DNA from 3 places in the Roseibium sp. JB4-4 genome. Region 2 is predicted to be linked to each of the others. Evidence: predicted binding sites of a transcription regulator. Region 2 holds the regulator's gene; each other region holds the start of a gene.

Region 1 (5,467 bases), 2.0 Mb from region 2:
GCCGATCCACTGATCAGCATAAGGGGTCAAAACCTCGGGGCCTGCCTTGTGATGCATTGCCGATTGCAGATAGGCGGGCAGAATTGCCTCGTGCATGTAGCTGGGCATGTCGGCAAAGGCGGTCTCATGGTGTTTCACATGTTGCACCAGAGGTGAGCCCCACGGCCTCAGGGCGACCGGATCAATCAGTGTCAGGCTGTTGTAGTCGACGGCATCGATCAGGTGCGCGCGCAGTGCGGTCGCTCCGCCGAAGTCGTGTGCGACGATATCTGGCCGGTCCAGCTTCCAATGTTCTGTCAGTGCGGCAAACAGGCGATTTTGAATGCCAAGCGACACGTCACCATCTGGCCGGTCTGAATTGCCGTAACCCAGCATGTCATAAAAAAAGACCTTGTGGTTGTGTGCCAGCAAGGGAGCCAGTCTTGACCATTCATGAGACCAGAACGGCGTGCCGTGCATCATCACAAGAGGTGCGCCCACACCGAGGCTGCCCCAGCGGATTGCATGGCCTTCAAAGTCAAATGTCTGCGGTGTCTGCCAGGTCATGATCCATCCTCACATTCTGAACAGGCCGAACCGGGTGTCTTCAATAGGGGCGTTCAGCGCCGCAGACAGTGACAAGCCGAGAATGTCGCGGGTTTTTCGAGGGTCAACGATGCCGTCATCCCAAAGGCGTGCCGTCGCATAAAGGGGGTGTCCCTGTTCTTCGAACTGGTCGACGATGGGTTGTTTGAACGCCCGCTCTTCTTCCTGGGTCCAGCTGCCACCTTTGCGCTCGATGCCGTCGCGGCGAACGGTGGCCAACACGCCTGCGGCCTGTTCTCCCCCATAACCGAAATGCGTGAATTGGGCCAGGTCCACAAGAAGCGGGGCGAATAAGCCCTGCCGCACATGCCGTAGTTGCCTGCGCCGAAGGAACCACCGACCAGCATCGTGATTTTTGGAACCGAAGTCGTTGCGACGGCAGTGACAAGCTTCGCGCCATCTTTCGCAATCCCGCCGCTCTCATATTTCTGACCGACCATGAAGCCAGTAATGTTCTGCAAAAACACAAGTGGAACCTTGCGCTGAGAGCAGAGTTCAACGAAATGCGCACCCTTAACGGCACTTTCTGAAAACAACACGCCGTTGTTGGCGATGATGCCAACCGGCATTCCGTGAATGTGGGCAAAACCGCAGACCAGCGTGGTGCCATAACGGGCCTTGAACTCGTCAAAGCGCGAGCCGTCGACGACGCGCGCAATGACTTCACGGATGTCGTAGGGCGTTTTCAGATCGGCCGGGACAACACCAAGGATTTCGTCGGGGTCGTAGAGCGGATCTTCCGGCGTTTGCATGGCAACGGTGGAGGACTTCGTCCGGTTCAGGCTGGCAATAGACCGACGGGCAAGAGCGAGGGCATGGGCATCGTCGCGCGCCAGATGATCCGCCACACCGGACAGACGGGTGTGCACGTCTCCACCGCCAAGGTCTTCTGCCGTGACTTCTTCGCCCGTCGCGGCTTTGACCAGAGGAGGGCCGGCCAGAAAGATTGTGCCCTGGTTTTTAACGATGATGGTCTCGTCGGACATGGCCGGTACATAAGCACCACCTGCGGTGCACGAGCCCATCACGACTGCTATCTGGGCAATGCCTTTCGATGACATCTGGGCCTGATTGTAGAAAATTCTGCCGAAATGGTCCCGGTCGGGAAAGACCTCATCCTGATTGGGCAGGTTGGCACCGCCGCTGTCCACCAGATAGATGCACGGCAAATTGTTCTCAGCGGCAATTTCCTGAGCGCGCAGGTGCTTTTTCACGGACATCGGATAATAGGTGCCGCCTTTGACCGTCGCGTCATTGGCAAGGATCATCACTTCCTGACCTTCGACGCGACCGATCCCGGCGATCATCCCTGCAGCTGGTGCTGCGCTGCCATACATTTCGTGAGCGGCAAGCATGCCCACTTCCAGGAAGGGAGACCCCGGATCGAGCAAACGCGAGACACGTTCACGCGGCAAGATCTTGCCTCTTGAAAGATGACGTTGCCGTGCATTCTCACCGCCGCCGTCGAGTGCGGTCTGCGCAGCGAGCTTGACCGAGTCCATGGCTTTTTCATGGGCTTCACGGTTCTGCGCAAACTGTGCACTCTTTGGCGAGAGGCTCGATTTGAGGATGCTCATGTCACCCGGTCTCCCTTTGGGATGTGTCCTGATCTGGCGCGACTGCCTTGCGCACCAGTTTGAGATAGAGATCTTCAATGTCCTTTTCGGACAAATGGCCGCCTTCGCGGTACCAGGCTGGAATGCCGGTCAGCATCGCGATGATCGCTCTCGTCGCAACCTTCGCATCGTCCACCGCATAGCGTCCCAGTTCGCCGCCACGCTCCAGGATCTGCGTCAGGATTGCTTCATAGCGGCGGCGCTCGACTTCAACGAGTTTGAAATTCTGAGGTTCGAGATTGCGCAGCTCCATATAGGAGATGAACACTTCGTCCGCGCGTTCCAGGTGGTAGCGGATATGGAAGCGGACAAACCTTTCCAGCGGGTCCATCTTCTCCTCAACGGATGCGTTGTCCCAGGCAGCCAGCAGTTCGGCCATGTGGGTCAGCATCAGGTCTTTGAGAATGTCCTGCTTGGTCGGAAAGTGATTGTAGAGCGCGCCTGGCCTGACGCCGACATCGGAAGCGATTTCACGCATGGAGACAGCTGCATAGCCTGACGCGGCAAACCTTCGAAGCGCGGCATTGCGCACACGCGCGGCGGTTTCCTGGCCTTTGGCCCTTGATTGAGGCCGGACAGTCGTCTCTGCAGCAGTGTGTGCCATTTGTCCTCCAACACTGTAAATAAATGAACGATCATTCATTTACAAGAGAATTCTGACGAGAAGTCGCCGCCGGCTGAGATAAATCATTGCGAAGCCGGGGGTCTGTCAAAAAACTTACATGGATAAACTGTTCACAGACACTGAGCGTTTTGCCGTGATTGCCAAAGGGACCGATTGATGACCGATACCGACGCAAAAACCTGGGTTGAGGCCGAATGGGCCGACAGCCTCGATGAAGAAATCGAAATGGAGATTGACGATAACCTGATCGCAAAAGATCTCGCGTTCATCTCCGACAAGAAGCACAAGTCGTCGATTAGCCGGAATACCTATTTTCACGAATTGCTTCGAATGCAAGCCGAGCTGGTCAAGCTTCAAGACTGGGTCCAGCATACCGGCAAGAAGATCGTCATTGTGTTTGAAGGGCGGGATGCCGCCGGCAAGGGCGGCGTGATCAAAAGGATTACACAGCGCCTCAATCCGCGGGTTTGCCGTGTCGTTGCCTTGCCGGCGCCGACGGAGCGCGAAAAGAGCCAGTGGTACTTCCAGCGGTATGTCCCGCATCTTCCGGCCGCGGGTGAAATCGTGCTCTTCGATCGCTCGTGGTACAACCGGTCAGGTGTGGAGCGTGTCATGGGATTTGCCGACGAAAACCAGGTCGAAGAATTTTTCAATGATGTGCCTGAATTCGAACGCATGCTCGTGCGGTCCGGAATAACGCTGATCAAATACTGGTTCTCCATCACGGATGAAGAACAGCAGCTGCGCTTTTTGATGCGTGTCCATGATCCACTGAAACAGTGGAAGCTGTCACCGATGGATCTGGAATCGCGTGTGCGCTGGGAAGACTACACCAAGGCCAAGGAAGACACGTTTGAACGCACCAACATTCCAGAAGCCCCCTGGTTTATCGTCGAAGGCAACGACAAGAAGCAAGCGCGCCTGAACTGCATCAACCACCTTTTGTCGATGCTGCCTTATGAAGAGGTGCCGCATGATCCGGTTGTGCTGCCAGAGCGGCGTTACAATCAGGACTATGAGCGCAAGGTTTTGCCTGAACATCTCTATGTCCCGGAGAAATTCTGATCAGGCCTGCCTCCTTTCAGTGAAGCGCTCCAACATGCAAGTGTGCCGATGGTGCGGTTGGCATTCCTGCGGGGACCTCTTCACGCAACCGCGCATTGTCAGCAAGGCCGGCAGACGGCATACAGGAGTCGATAAGCGAAAAGAGCGGGCCAACCGGATTTTCGCCCAACGACCGATGCCGTGACAGGAGAATTGAATTTGGCAGACAAGATCAGATGGGGAATTGTTTCGACGGCTAAAATCGGCGTCGAGAAGGTCATTCCGGGTATCCAACGGTCTCAAACCGGAATTGCCGCCGCGATCGCTTCGAGGACGCTGGACAAGGCACAGGAAACGGCCAAGGCGCTTGGAATTGAAAAAGCTTACGGTAGCTATCAGGATCTTCTGGCCGATCCTGACATTGATGCGATCTATAATCCGCTACCCAACCATATGCACGTGCCCGTCACGATCCAGGCGGTGAATGCCGGCAAACATGTTCTGTGCGAAAAGCCGATCGCGCTGAATGCCGACGAAGCGCAGCAGTTGCTTGAACTTCCAAAAGACAAACTGGTCGCCGAAGGCTTCATGGTGCGTGCTCACCCTCAATGGATCAGAGCACGGGAGATTGTGCGGTCCGGCGCTTTGGGTGAACTCAAGGCCATCCAGGCCTTTTTCAGCTATTTCAATGCCGACCCGGGCAATATCCGAAACAACGCCGAAATCGGCGGCGGTGCGCTCCTCGATATCGGCTGTTATACAATGCTGGCAGGCCGCTATTTCTTTGATGCGGAACCAACCCGAGTTGTCTCATTGATCGACCGCGACCCTGAATTCGGCACGGATCGAATGACCAGTGCCCTGTTGGACTTTGGACAGAACAGGCATCTCAATTTTGTCGTATCGACCCAGCTGACGCCTTATCAGCGTTTTCAGCTGGTTGGCACAAAGAAGCGTCTTGAGATCGTGATCCCGGTAAATGCGCCTCAAGGCGAACCGGTTGAGTTACGTCTCGATGACGGGTCTGCATCGGGGGATCGATCGAGTGTATCAGAGACCATCGCGGCCAGTGACCAGTATGCTGAGCTTGTCGATGTGTTTGACCGTGCCATAACGGGCGAAACACCTTTGACGTTTGGAATTGACGACGCGATTCAGAACATGAAGATCCTGGATGCTCTTTTCGCGTCGGCAGATCGTGGAAGCTGGGTAGACCTTGAAAGGTAAGTTCCCTCAACAAGGTTCGAACGCATAGCCATTTTCGTGGCGCGTCAACATGCCAAACGCAGTCGTGTTCATGTGGGTTGCGCTAAAGGCAATGCGTTCCGATGCGATCCTGTCAAACAATGCTCGGCGTGTTCGAACTGCGTCAGCAGGATCGCTGTCGAGGGCATAGGTGATGTCCGGATTTGAGAACTGAAGCTTGTCCGAAACCATGGCGTCGGCCAGGAGGAAGCATTCCTCATGGCCGGACGTCAGGTGTACAACCTGGTGGCCGGGCGTGTGACCCTGGGCTAGCAACAATCCGATCCCGCTGCCGAGATCCACGTCGCCAGGGTGCTGAGTGAGTTGTTTCTTCAAGGGTTCAGCAAGTGCC
Region 2 (5,467 bases):
GGTCGGCTTTGTAGCGCGCGGATATCCGGACGGCTTCGTTTCGGGTTTCCTTGACCCGAACTCTGCCATGCCGGCGCAGATCTACACCTGGGCAGCCAGGGCGGACTACGCATTCTACGAAAAAGCCTGGGGCGGTATCATCGTCCTGCTGATCTTCCTGCTCACAATGAACATTCTCGCGATCATCCTGCGCCGCAGGTTTGAACGCCGCTGGTGAGGATTGATGCGATGAACGAGATGCCGAACATTGAACAGGCGATTAAAATGACCGATAGCAAAATCTCTGCAAACAAGGTTCAGGTCTATTACGGCGACAACCAGGCCATCAAGGACGTGGACATTGAAATCCAGCCACGTTCGGTGACGGCCTTTATCGGCCCATCAGGTTGTGGCAAGTCGACGTTTCTGCGGACTATCAATCGTATGAACGACACCATCGACATTTGCCGAGTCGAAGGCTCGATCAAGATTGACGGCGAAGACATCTACGATCCCAAGGTCGATCCGGTGCAGTTGCGCGCCAAGGTCGGCATGGTGTTCCAGAAACCGAACCCGTTTCCGAAGTCGATTTATGACAACATCGCCTACGGTCCGCGCATTCATGGTCTGGCAAAAAACAAGTCAGAACTCGATGACATCGTCTCTTCCAGCCTGCAAAAGGCAGGTCTCTGGGAAGAGGTGAAGAACCGGCTGGATGAGCCCGGAACCGGCATGTCCGGCGGTCAGCAGCAGCGTCTATGTATTGCCCGGGCGATTGCCGTCAGTCCTGAAGTGATCCTCATGGACGAGCCGTGTTCGGCTTTGGATCCGATTGCGACCGCGAAGGTGGAAGAGCTGATCGACGAACTGCGCGAGAACTATACGATCGTGATTGTGACGCACTCCATGCAGCAGGCAGCGCGTGTGTCCCAGCGTACGGCGTTCTTCCACCTTGGCATTCTGGTTGAAGAGGGTCCGACACAGGACATCTTCACAAACCCGAAAGACAAGCGTACTCAGGATTATATAACTGGCCGCTTCGGCTAAGAAATTCTTTCGAGATTACTAAAGAGGACAAAGTATGTCTGAACATACAGTCTCTGCCTATGACGAAGAACTGACAGAAATGGCTGGCAAGGTCGCTGAAATGGGCGGCTTGGCCGAAAAGGCTTTCGCCGATGCCGTTTCTGCTCTGGTGTCACGGGACCTGGAATTGGCCAAAACCACCATTGCCCAGGATGAACGGCTTGATACGTTGCATCAGGAAGTGGAAGCAAAGCTGATCGAAATGATCGCGCGCCGTCAGCCCATGGGTCAGGACCTGCGGGAAATTACGGCCGCCACGCGTATCGCCAATGATCTGGAACGCGTTGGCGACCTGGCCAAGAACGTTGCAAAACGCGCCATTGCAATCGACAACAGCCTCGGTTCCAAAAAGCTTGCGATAGGTGTCGAGCACATGACCGAGCTTGCGCTGAACCAGCTGAAGCAGGTCCTGGACGCCTATACCCGCAAGGACCCGGAAGCCGCGAAACGCGTGCAGGAAGCCGATGCGGAAGTGGACGCAATCTATACATCGCTGTTCCGCGAGCTGCTGACCTACATGATGGAAGATCCAAGGGTTATCACGCAGTGTGTCCATCTCCTTTTCTGCGCAAAGAACATTGAACGCATTGGTGATCACGCGACCAACATTGCTGAAAACGTCTTTTACATGGTGACCGGTGACCGGCTGCCGGAAGAACGGACCAAGCTGGACGAAACCACCAGCGTTTCTTAGTCGCCGAACGAACTTGCGGAAAAATGATCCAGCCGGCGCGGCTGCGCCTGCTGCATGACATGGAGCGAGATGTATGCCGAAGGTGCTCATCGTTGAAGACGAAGAACCGCTTAGTCTTCTGTTGAGATACAATCTGGAAGCCGAAGGATACACGGTTGAATCGTGTATTCGTGGCGATGAGGCAGAAATTCGGTTGCGGGAAAGCGTGCCGGACCTTTTGCTGCTCGACTGGATGCTTCCGGGCCTGTCTGGGATCGAGTTGTGTCGGCGCTTGAGAGCCAGGGAAGACACCGAGCGATTGCCCGTCATTATGCTGACGGCGCGCGGTGAAGAGGCAGAGCGTATCAGAGGACTGTCGACAGGGGCGGACGACTATGTGGTCAAACCGTTTTCCGTACCTGAATTGATGGCGCGGGTCCGCGCAATCTTGCGCCGGGCAAGTCCTGAAGTTGTGTCTACAATGCTCCGGTCCGGAGATATCGAACTGGACCGTGAAACGCACAGGGTTCGCAGGAATGCGAAAGAAGTCCACCTTGGGCCGACGGAATTCCGTCTGCTGGAATTTCTCATGACCTCACCCGGACGGGTTTTCTCGCGTGAGCAACTGCTTGACGGTGTTTGGGGGCATGATGTCTATGTCGACGAGCGGACCGTTGATGTTCACGTTGGCCGCCTCCGCAAGGCTCTGAATAAGGGCAAGGCAAGAGACCCGATCCGAACGGTCCGCGGTGCCGGCTATGCATTCAACGATCAGTTTTCGGTGGTTGCATGATGAAGTGACGAATTCCAGGTGCAAAAATCACAACAAAAAAGCCCGCCAATCTGGCGGGCTTTGCATTTTTGCTGCTGCTTGACCGCTATCCTGCGCGGGCGATCACTTTGCGATCACGGCGGCGGTCTGCAACCGGTTGATAGGCGATTTTACAATGGTGCGCGCAGTAGGGAACACCTGCGTCGGATTGGCGGCCGCAGAAGTAAAAGTCATCGGTTGCCGGATCGCCAATCGGCCATTTGCATGTCCGTTCGGTCAGGGTCAGGATCGACGCGCGTTCGGAAATCGGGATCAGCTCTGCGATCGGCTCAAGGTCAGGCTCTGCTTCGACGATGGGTGTTGGTGCAATGTCGGCCTTCAGCGCCGTCGCCCCAATAGTCTGTGGTTGAGGTGTCGGTTTTTTGGGTGCCGAAGTCCCGGCTGCGGGCGCGCTTGTGCGCGGACGACGAGGTTTGCTGCTGGACGAGGAGGACTTTGCGCGACCTGACAATCCAAGTCGGTGTACTTTGCCGATGACGGCGTTCCGGGTTACGCCACCCAGCTCACCCGCAATCTGACTTGCACTCAAGCCATCGCTCCAAAGCTTTTTGAGAAGCTCAACCCGTTCGTCTGTCCAACTCATTGCCGCACCTTTTCATTTGACCGTTTTGCCGGCCATTAACCCCGTGCTTGGCATGCGCAGGCACGCCTGATATGGCATATCTAGTGCCTAAGAATGATTAGCCCCACGAGATCTCGTGTTTGAATATCAAGAGGTTACAATAACGTTAATTTGTCAGGCAACCATTCGCCCAAAACCAATTGGGGATGAAGCGACTTTTCCCCAAGTATGGCGAGACCCTTGAGACTTTTGCTGAATCTGCGCTCAGGGGCTGCAGGTTGCGGCGAAGCGCCATTTCCATTGACAGGCCTTGGGGCCGGGGGTGTATAAGAAAACCGCAGCGTGCCGCCTCTTCGGGGCGGCATGTTGCATTTTGGCCTGACACAGTAACTGTGACATCGTTGCTCCTGTCGGGCGCGAACGTCACCTTCGTGCAGGCGTTCTTAAGGAGACAAAAGAGGTTATGTCCAAGACTGCATTATTCGGTAACTACGCAAGATCGAACCTGTCGTTTGATCATGGGGAAGGTGTCTGGCTTGTTACGAAAGACGGCCGACGATTCCTCGATTGCGGTTCCGGTATTGCTGTCAATTCCATCGGGCATAGCCATCCGCACCTGGTGTCGGCGCTACAGGAGCAGGCCGCAAAACTGTGGCACGTGTCCAACCTTCATCAGATACCGGAGGGTGAGCGCCTTGCGCAGCGCCTTTGCGACGCTTCTTTTGCCGAAAAGGTGCTTTTTGTGAATTCCGGCGCTGAAGCGATGGAAGCCGCCATCAAGTGCGCGCGCAGGTACCATTTCGACAAAGGACAGCCGGAACGCTACCATATCGTCACGTTCGAGGGAGCGTTCCACGGCCGGACACTGGGGACCATCGCCGCGGGCGGCCAAGCCAAATATCTGGAAGGATTTGGCCCGAAGGCACCGGGTTTCGATCAAGTGCCTGCAAACGATCTGGATGCTCTCAAGGAGGCTCTCGGACCGCAGACGGCGGCGATTGCGCTTGAACCTGTCCAGGGTGAGGGCGGTATTCGGGAGATCCCGACGGACTTCCTGCGTGCCGTGCGCCAGCTGTGTGACGATCAAGGTATCTTGTTGATCCTGGACGAAATCCAGACAGGCGTCGGGCGCACGGGCAAATTTTTTGCTCATGAGTGGAGCGGCATTGAGCCGGACATCATGGCTGTTGCCAAAGGCATCGGCGGCGGGTTCCCGATGGGTGCCTGTCTTGCGACCGCGGACTGCGCGGAAGCGCTAGCACCGGGAACGCATGGAACGACTTTCGGCGGCAACCCTCTCGCTATGTCGGTCGGCAACGCTGTCCTGGACGTCGTGCTTGGTGACGGCTTTCTGGAAGATGTCCGACACAAAGGGCTCCATCTCAAGCAGAAGCTTGCGGGCCTCGTGGACAGTCATCCCAAAGTGCTGGATCAGGTGCGAGGCAACGGTCTGATGTTGGGCATACGGTGTGTTGTGCCCGTTGGTGAATATGTGGGTGCCGCGCGCGAAGCGGGCTTGCTGGCGGTGCCTGCGGGCGACAACGTGGTGCGCATCATGCCGCCGCTCACAATTAGCGAAGATGAAATCTCAATTGCCGTAGAGCGCCTTGAAGAGGCCGCGCTGGCGATCGAAGCGAAACTGGTGGAAGGAGCGGCAGAATGACCGCGAACGGAAGCTACCGGAACTTTCTGGATCTGACTCAATTTGAAGGCGACGAACTGCGCGCCATTCTCGACACCGGTCTCAAGATCAAGTCCAGCCGCAACGGTGTACGCCGCGGCGAAGGTCCGCTTGCGGGCAAGGTGCTGGCCATGATCTTCGAACAACCCTCGACACGCACGCGCATATCCTTTGATGTCGGCATGCGTGAGCTGGGCGGCGAAACCTTGATGCTGACCGGCACTGAAATGCAGCTGGGCCGGGGAGAAACCATTGCAGATACGGCCAAGGTTCTGTCGCGTTTCGTCGATGCCATCATGATCCGTATCCTCGATCATCATGAACTCAATGAACTTGCCGAAAACGCAACCGTTCCGGTTATCAACGGGCTGACCAAAGTCTCACACCCCTGTCAGATCATGGCCGATGTGATGACGTTTGAAGAACATCGCGGATCTATCAGGGGCAAGAGCGTTGCCTGGACAGGCGACAACAACAACGTTCTGGCGTCGTGGGTTCACGCAGCCCCGCGTCTCGACTTCGAACTGCGCATTGCAACACCAGCCGAATTGGCACCGCCGCAAGACCTTATCGATGCTGCCCGCGCCAAGGGTGGTTCAATTATCGTGACCACAGACCCATATGAGGCGGTCAAGGGGACCGACTGTGTCGTGA
Region 3 (5,467 bases), 1.5 Mb from region 2:
GCGAATAAAGGGTTTTGCCGTCCACCGTCCGGATGCGGCGAATTATATGCGGCAGGACGCCATATCCGCCGTTGGAAAACGGCACGTAGGCAGATGCAATTTCCAGCGGGGTCACTTCAGAAGTTCCAAGGGACAGGGACAGGTTTTTCTTCATGTCTGAAGTGATACCGAGCCGTTGCGCAGTGCTTGCGACAGTTCCGACGCCGACTTCATATGCCAATTGTGCGGCAACGGTGTTGAGCGAGAGGCTGAGCGAACGTGTCAGTGTTACTGCGCCATAGTGTTGTTTGGTGTAGTTTTTCGGGGACCAGCCACCAATTGTGATCGGCTTGTCCTGGCGCACAGATTGTGGAGTCAACCCGTTTTCGAGCGCGGCCAGATAGACAAACGGCTTGAAGGCCGAACCCGGTTGGCGCTTGGCATAAACGGCACGGTTGAACTGGCTCTTTGAATAGTCTGCACCCCCTACCATGGCCTTCACCGCACCTGCCGTATCAAGGGTGACTATAGCGCCCTGACTGACGCCGAGTGTCTGCCGGTTTTCTTCAAGTGCTGAGCGAAGCGCTGTTTCGGCAGCACTCTGCATGGCCGGGTCAATGGTCGTGTCAACGATGATGTCTTTCTCAATGGAGCCGACGAAATGCGGTAGAACGTCCATCACCCAATCGGCTGCGTAGTTCTCGCTGGCGGTGGTATAGCGCCTGACGACCTGTGCAGGCGCCGCAAGAGCATTCTTTGCCTCACCTGCGGTAATGTATCCTTCTTCATGCATGGCGGCGAGAACAAGCTGGGCACGGTCTTCGGCAAGATCTGGATTTCGTGCAGGCGAATAGCGGGATGGCGCTTTGAGAAGGCCGGCAATGGTGGCCGCCTCGGGAATGGTGAGCAACCGAGCGGACTTGCCGAAGTAGCGTCGTGCAGCGGCATCCACGCCATAGGCTCCCGAGCCGAGATAAACCCGGTTGAGATACATCTCCAGGATCTCATCCTTGGAGTATTCAGCCTCCAGCCAGAAGGCCAGCACCAATTCCTGGATTTTTCGTTTGATGGTTCGATCGGGTTCCAGAAAAAGGTTTTTGGCGAGCTGCTGGGTGAGTGTTGACCCGCCCTGTGTCAATCTACCTGCAGTGACGTTGGTATAAAGCGCGCGCGCAAGTCCGATGGGGTCGACGCCAATGTGAGATCGGTAGCGCCGATCTTCGATGGCTATGACGGCATTTGGAAGGTAAGGCGGCAACTGTTCGAGGCGCACGGCTTCGCCGCCTGTGTCGCCACGATTGGCGATCAGGCCGCCGTTTGACGCAACGATCTTGACATTGGGAGGGCGAGCCGGAACCTGCCACTCGGAGGTTGGCGGCAGAAAGGCCGCATAGTAACCGATAATGCAAACAACGGCGATTGAGCCCCAGATCCCTAGAACCATACTCCAATAAAGGCCGCGTTTGAGCAGGCGTCCAAACGCAGTGCGTGCCTGAAAACGATTTTTGCGTTTTTGGCTTCGCCTCTTGGAACCTGACCGTCCGCTTCGCCGAGATGTTGTGCTTTTTTTGGCTGTCCGCGCCGTGAAGGGGAGGATTTCTTTGCGGCGGGCTTTTTGTTGCTGTTGGTCTTTGAGGACTTTCGGCCTTTGGTTTTGCTTGTTTTCTTTCCTGAAGGCGCAGAAGGACGGTCCTGCGGCCCAAGACGCAGGTCGAGCAGACTGCTGCCCGTTTCTCCAAATGTCGGTTCAATCCGCGGCTGGCGTTTCGCCCGTGTCGCCATAGATCATCCGTCCCGTACTTACCGGTCCAGACGGGTCTCAACCCGTCAGACGCGCCGGCTCCCGGAGATGATCCTAGAATGGGCAATTTAAGGGGGCGTTAAGACTTGCTTGGCGGTTCCAAAAAACCGGCTGAGCATTTCAGCCGGTCACGCGCGGTCACAAGGTTTGTCAAATTCAGCTGGAGTACCGGCTGGCATCTGCACCGTAGTAGTTCACGTAGCGTGTGTTCAATTCGGAAACGGGCATGATGATCAAAACGTCGGTGGTGCCGAACTGGGGGTCGATGACGGCGCCATCGCCTATGAAAGCTCCAAGACGCAGGTAGCCTTTGACCAGTGGTGGCAGCGTGCGAAGAGCCTGTTTGGAATTGACCTGGTCCGACGGCAGCCTGTTCATTTCAATGTAACGGTGCTCAACGGCCCGAACGCGCCATTTCTCAGGCGCACGTGCGTTGTGGTGCAAGAAGGACAATTGGCCGGCAAGCGCGTCCGGATCTGTACCTTCGATCGACGCACAACCAAGCATGACGTCAATCTTGTAACGAAGGACATAGGCCCAGATGCCGTGCCAAAGCAGCTCGACGGTTTTTTTGTTTCTATAAGGCTGCAAGACGCAAGACCGCCCAAGTTCCATGAACCTTTTGCCCGAGTTGGCATCAATCAAGGCCTGGATGTCATACTCGGCAGCCGTGTAAAACCCGGCATGCTGATCAGCAATTTCCTGCCGGAGGATCCTGTATGTTCCGACGATTTCCGGTTTCAGGCGTCCAAGTTTGTTTCGCTTCATCGAGGCGTGGTCGACCACCAGCAAATGATCGCAATAGGCATCAAACGGATCAGCATCGCGCCGTGTGGCCAAGGTGTTCGCATCGGCAATCGCCGACATTTCCTCGTAAAACACCTGATAGCGCAAGTGTTGGGCCTTTTTGACTTCCTTGAAATTGCGCGCCATACGCACTTCCAAAGAACCGATTCTACCCAGCGTTTCTCCGGTTTTTGCTGGCATACGCTGAGAGGTTGCGCGCGCTGGAACCACGCTGATTGGTGCGCCCGGGCGCATGCCTGGAGTGAACTTCCTCACCAGTTTTCTGGGAGAAAAAAGCCCTTGCCGCATTATGGACATTCCACCCTCGCGAATTCCTCTCAAGCGCACTACGTCCGGTTTTACAGTTTGGCGGCTGTTTCACCAATCGTATTGCCTTTGCCGGAATGCCAATTCCGGTGTCAGGTTATGTGCTTCGAAGCTGCCGTAGACCATAGTTTTCCGACAGCTGGATGACACGTGTGTATTTACTTTGTTTTGATCAAGGGCAAGCTTAGCCGAATAGGGTGAAATTGTGAAATTTGGCAAGTCGTGGTTCATGTTCTCTTGATGAGGCGGCCGGCGGGTATTTCCTCGCTCTGCTGTCAATTGCGGGTGATCTCAGAAAGAGCATCAAAAATCGCATCCACCGACAGTGGTTTGGTAAGGTATCCGGCAGCGCCGACGTCCTTTGCTTTGTCTCTGGCGTCTTTCATCACGTCGGCCGTAACGATCAATACAGGGACTGGTGTTCTGCCTGCTGCCTTCTCGTCCTCGCGAATTTTGGCGATTGCCTGAAACCCATCAAGGCCTGGCATATGCAGATCCATCAAGATGGCGTCAAAGGAGCCATGTGCCGCTGCTTCCACGGCTTCTTCGCCGTCGTTGACCATTATGGGGACATGGCCGAGCTTGCGAAGCAGCGCTTCGCTTAAAAGTCGATTGATATCGTTGTCTTCAGCCACCAGAAGACGCAATGGTCTTGCCGGTATAGCAGCGCGATTTGCCAGTAGTCCGTTACTGGCCGGTTCTGCACTGACATCCCAGGCGCTCTCAATACCGGTGCCTTCCAGAAGACCAGAAAAAATCTGGGCGACTGTCTCAATACGGGCAGGCCGGATCAGATAAGCGGCATATCCTGCTGCGCGCAGGTGCTCGAGGCGATCCCGTTCGGGTGGAGCGATCATCACTATGGCAGGCGCCTCGCATCCCGCCAGCCGCGCCGTAGCAAGCCAGCCGCCGCTGTCTGAAAGGGCTGCATTGTCGACTACCAGCAGATCTGCAGATGCGAGCCTGTCTTCAAGCGCATAGTCGCCGGGTGCGAGAACTGCAACATCAGCGCCGTGCTGATCAAGGCGTTTGGCGAGCAACGGGCCTTCGACAACACTGTTGCTGACGAACACGATATTGTGCCGGTCCAAGGCGGTAAACCGGGGATCGGACCCGCACTCCAAACTTTCGGGAATTGGCAATTTGACGCAAAAGGCAGCGCCGCCGTCGGCATTTGGTCCGGCAGAAATGGATCCACCCATCAGACCCGCCAGTTTTTGCGCAATGGCAAGACCGAGACCTGTGCCACCGAATTTTCGGGCGGGGCCGTGATCAACCTGTTCGAATTCGCGAAAGAGGCGTTCAGCCTCTGCTTCGTCAAAACCGATACCCGTATCGCGAACTTCGATATTTAAGAAACTGCCGCCAGCCGGATTCGGTTGCCCAGAAATGTCCACGGCGACGCCGCCTTGATCCGTGAATTTGACGCCATTGCCGATCAGATTGAACAGGATTTGCCGGACACGGGTGGCATCGATTGTTACTTCGGCTGGTAGATCTGCTGCCAAAATTGCCCCGATTTCGAGGTTTTTGGCATGTGCCTTGGGCGCCAGAAGTTCAACAACGCTTTCAGCCAGAGTGCCAAGTGGTGTTGGGGCCGCATGAATGTCCAGTTTGCCGGCTTCAACCTTGGAGAAGTCAAGCACTTCATCAATCAGCAGGAGCAGGGTTTCACCGGACGTTTCGAGCGCTTCGATATAGGCATGCTGCTCTTTTGTAAGACGCGTGTCGCGCAATAGGGCTGCCATGCCCAAAACGCCGTTCAAAGGCGTTCGGATCTCATGACTCACCGTTGCCAGAAACCTGGATTTGGCCTCGTTGGAGTTTTCAGCTGAGTGCCGGGCTGCCAACAAGTCCTCTTCGATCAAGCGGCGTTCCGTTACGTCTCGTAAAACGGTCTGAACAAGCTGACGATCTGTCGACGAATCGCGCACCGGGATGTCTATTCGCGAAAACCAGCGCTTGCCTTGCAACGTTTCAATGTGAAGATCCTCAAAGCCCATACCGCCCATTCTTGCGGCATTCTCGTGGGGGTGTTTCTCATCGGTCACCGTGGCTTCAACAAGCGGAAATTGCAACGCGTTGCCAGTTTGCAAACTATGGTTTGAGCCGAAGACATCGTCGGCTGCTGAATTCACATATGTTACCAAACCGGCCTGATCGCGCCGGATCACTACATCGCCGAGTGTCGCCAATATACTGGCATGCCGCTCGTCGGATTCTCCTAACTCCCATGCCCGGTCTTCAAGTTCCTCGCAGCGAGCCATGAGCCTGCGGATCTTGTCGTCCTTGACCTGAATTGCCGCAACCGACCGGTGCATGTCGTCAGCCAGCAGGCGCCACACAGCCAGACCTCCAGCGAAAAATGCCAGTCCAACGCCTAAAAAGCGGTTCATTCCATCAGCTGAAACCAGAAGGAAACCTGCGGTGAGCCCCACCACCAAAGCGACCACGGCCAGGCGTTGCAATGATTTGGCCGGCGGCGACACAGGCCGGTCAGTGGCACGGCGGCCAGGGCCAACATCGGGCCCGAGCTCGTTTGCATCGGTTGCCCGAGAACGTCTTTCTGTCGAA

Evidence for each region. The regulator PhoB, encoded in region 2, activates phosphate uptake and scavenging genes when phosphate is short. The targets are predictions, from matches to a motif close to TGTCATNNANCTGTCAT.
Region 1: ppk2 (polyphosphate kinase 2) is a predicted target of PhoB. The motif match lies at 2,909-2,925, and genes of this name have one in related genera.
Region 3: olsB (l-ornithine N(alpha)-acyltransferase) is a predicted target of PhoB. The motif match lies at 3,026-3,042, and genes of this name have one in related genera.

What each region holds. Positions count from the first base shown of each region.
Region 1 covers NZ_CM146333.1:3,833,860-3,839,326, forward strand. The annotation lists gene ACZ1HV_RS18105 (alpha/beta fold hydrolase) at 1-546, opposite strand, end outside; partial or broken gene ACZ1HV_RS18110 (carboxyl transferase domain-containing protein) at 556-2,162, opposite strand; gene ACZ1HV_RS18115 (TetR/AcrR family transcriptional regulator) at 2,164-2,805, opposite strand; gene ppk2 (polyphosphate kinase 2) at 2,983-3,891, shown strand; gene ACZ1HV_RS18125 (Gfo/Idh/MocA family protein) at 4,090-5,097, shown strand; gene ACZ1HV_RS18130 (MBL fold metallo-hydrolase) at 5,104-5,467, opposite strand, start outside.
Region 2 covers NZ_CM146333.1:1,860,556-1,866,022, reverse strand. The annotation lists gene pstA (phosphate ABC transporter permease PstA) at 1-217, shown strand, start outside; gene pstB (phosphate ABC transporter ATP-binding protein PstB) at 265-1,026, shown strand; gene phoU (phosphate signaling complex protein PhoU) at 1,061-1,759, shown strand; gene phoB (phosphate regulon transcriptional regulator PhoB) at 1,833-2,531, shown strand; gene ACZ1HV_RS08540 (GcrA family cell cycle regulator) at 2,617-3,153, opposite strand; gene ACZ1HV_RS08535 (aspartate aminotransferase family protein) at 3,596-4,795, shown strand; gene argF (ornithine carbamoyltransferase) at 4,792-5,467, shown strand, end outside.
Region 3 covers NZ_CM146333.1:3,357,978-3,363,444, reverse strand. The annotation lists gene ACZ1HV_RS15735 (transglycosylase domain-containing protein) at 1-1,423, opposite strand, end outside; gene olsB (l-ornithine N(alpha)-acyltransferase) at 1,937-2,767, opposite strand; gene ACZ1HV_RS15725 (ATP-binding protein) at 3,169-5,467, opposite strand, start outside.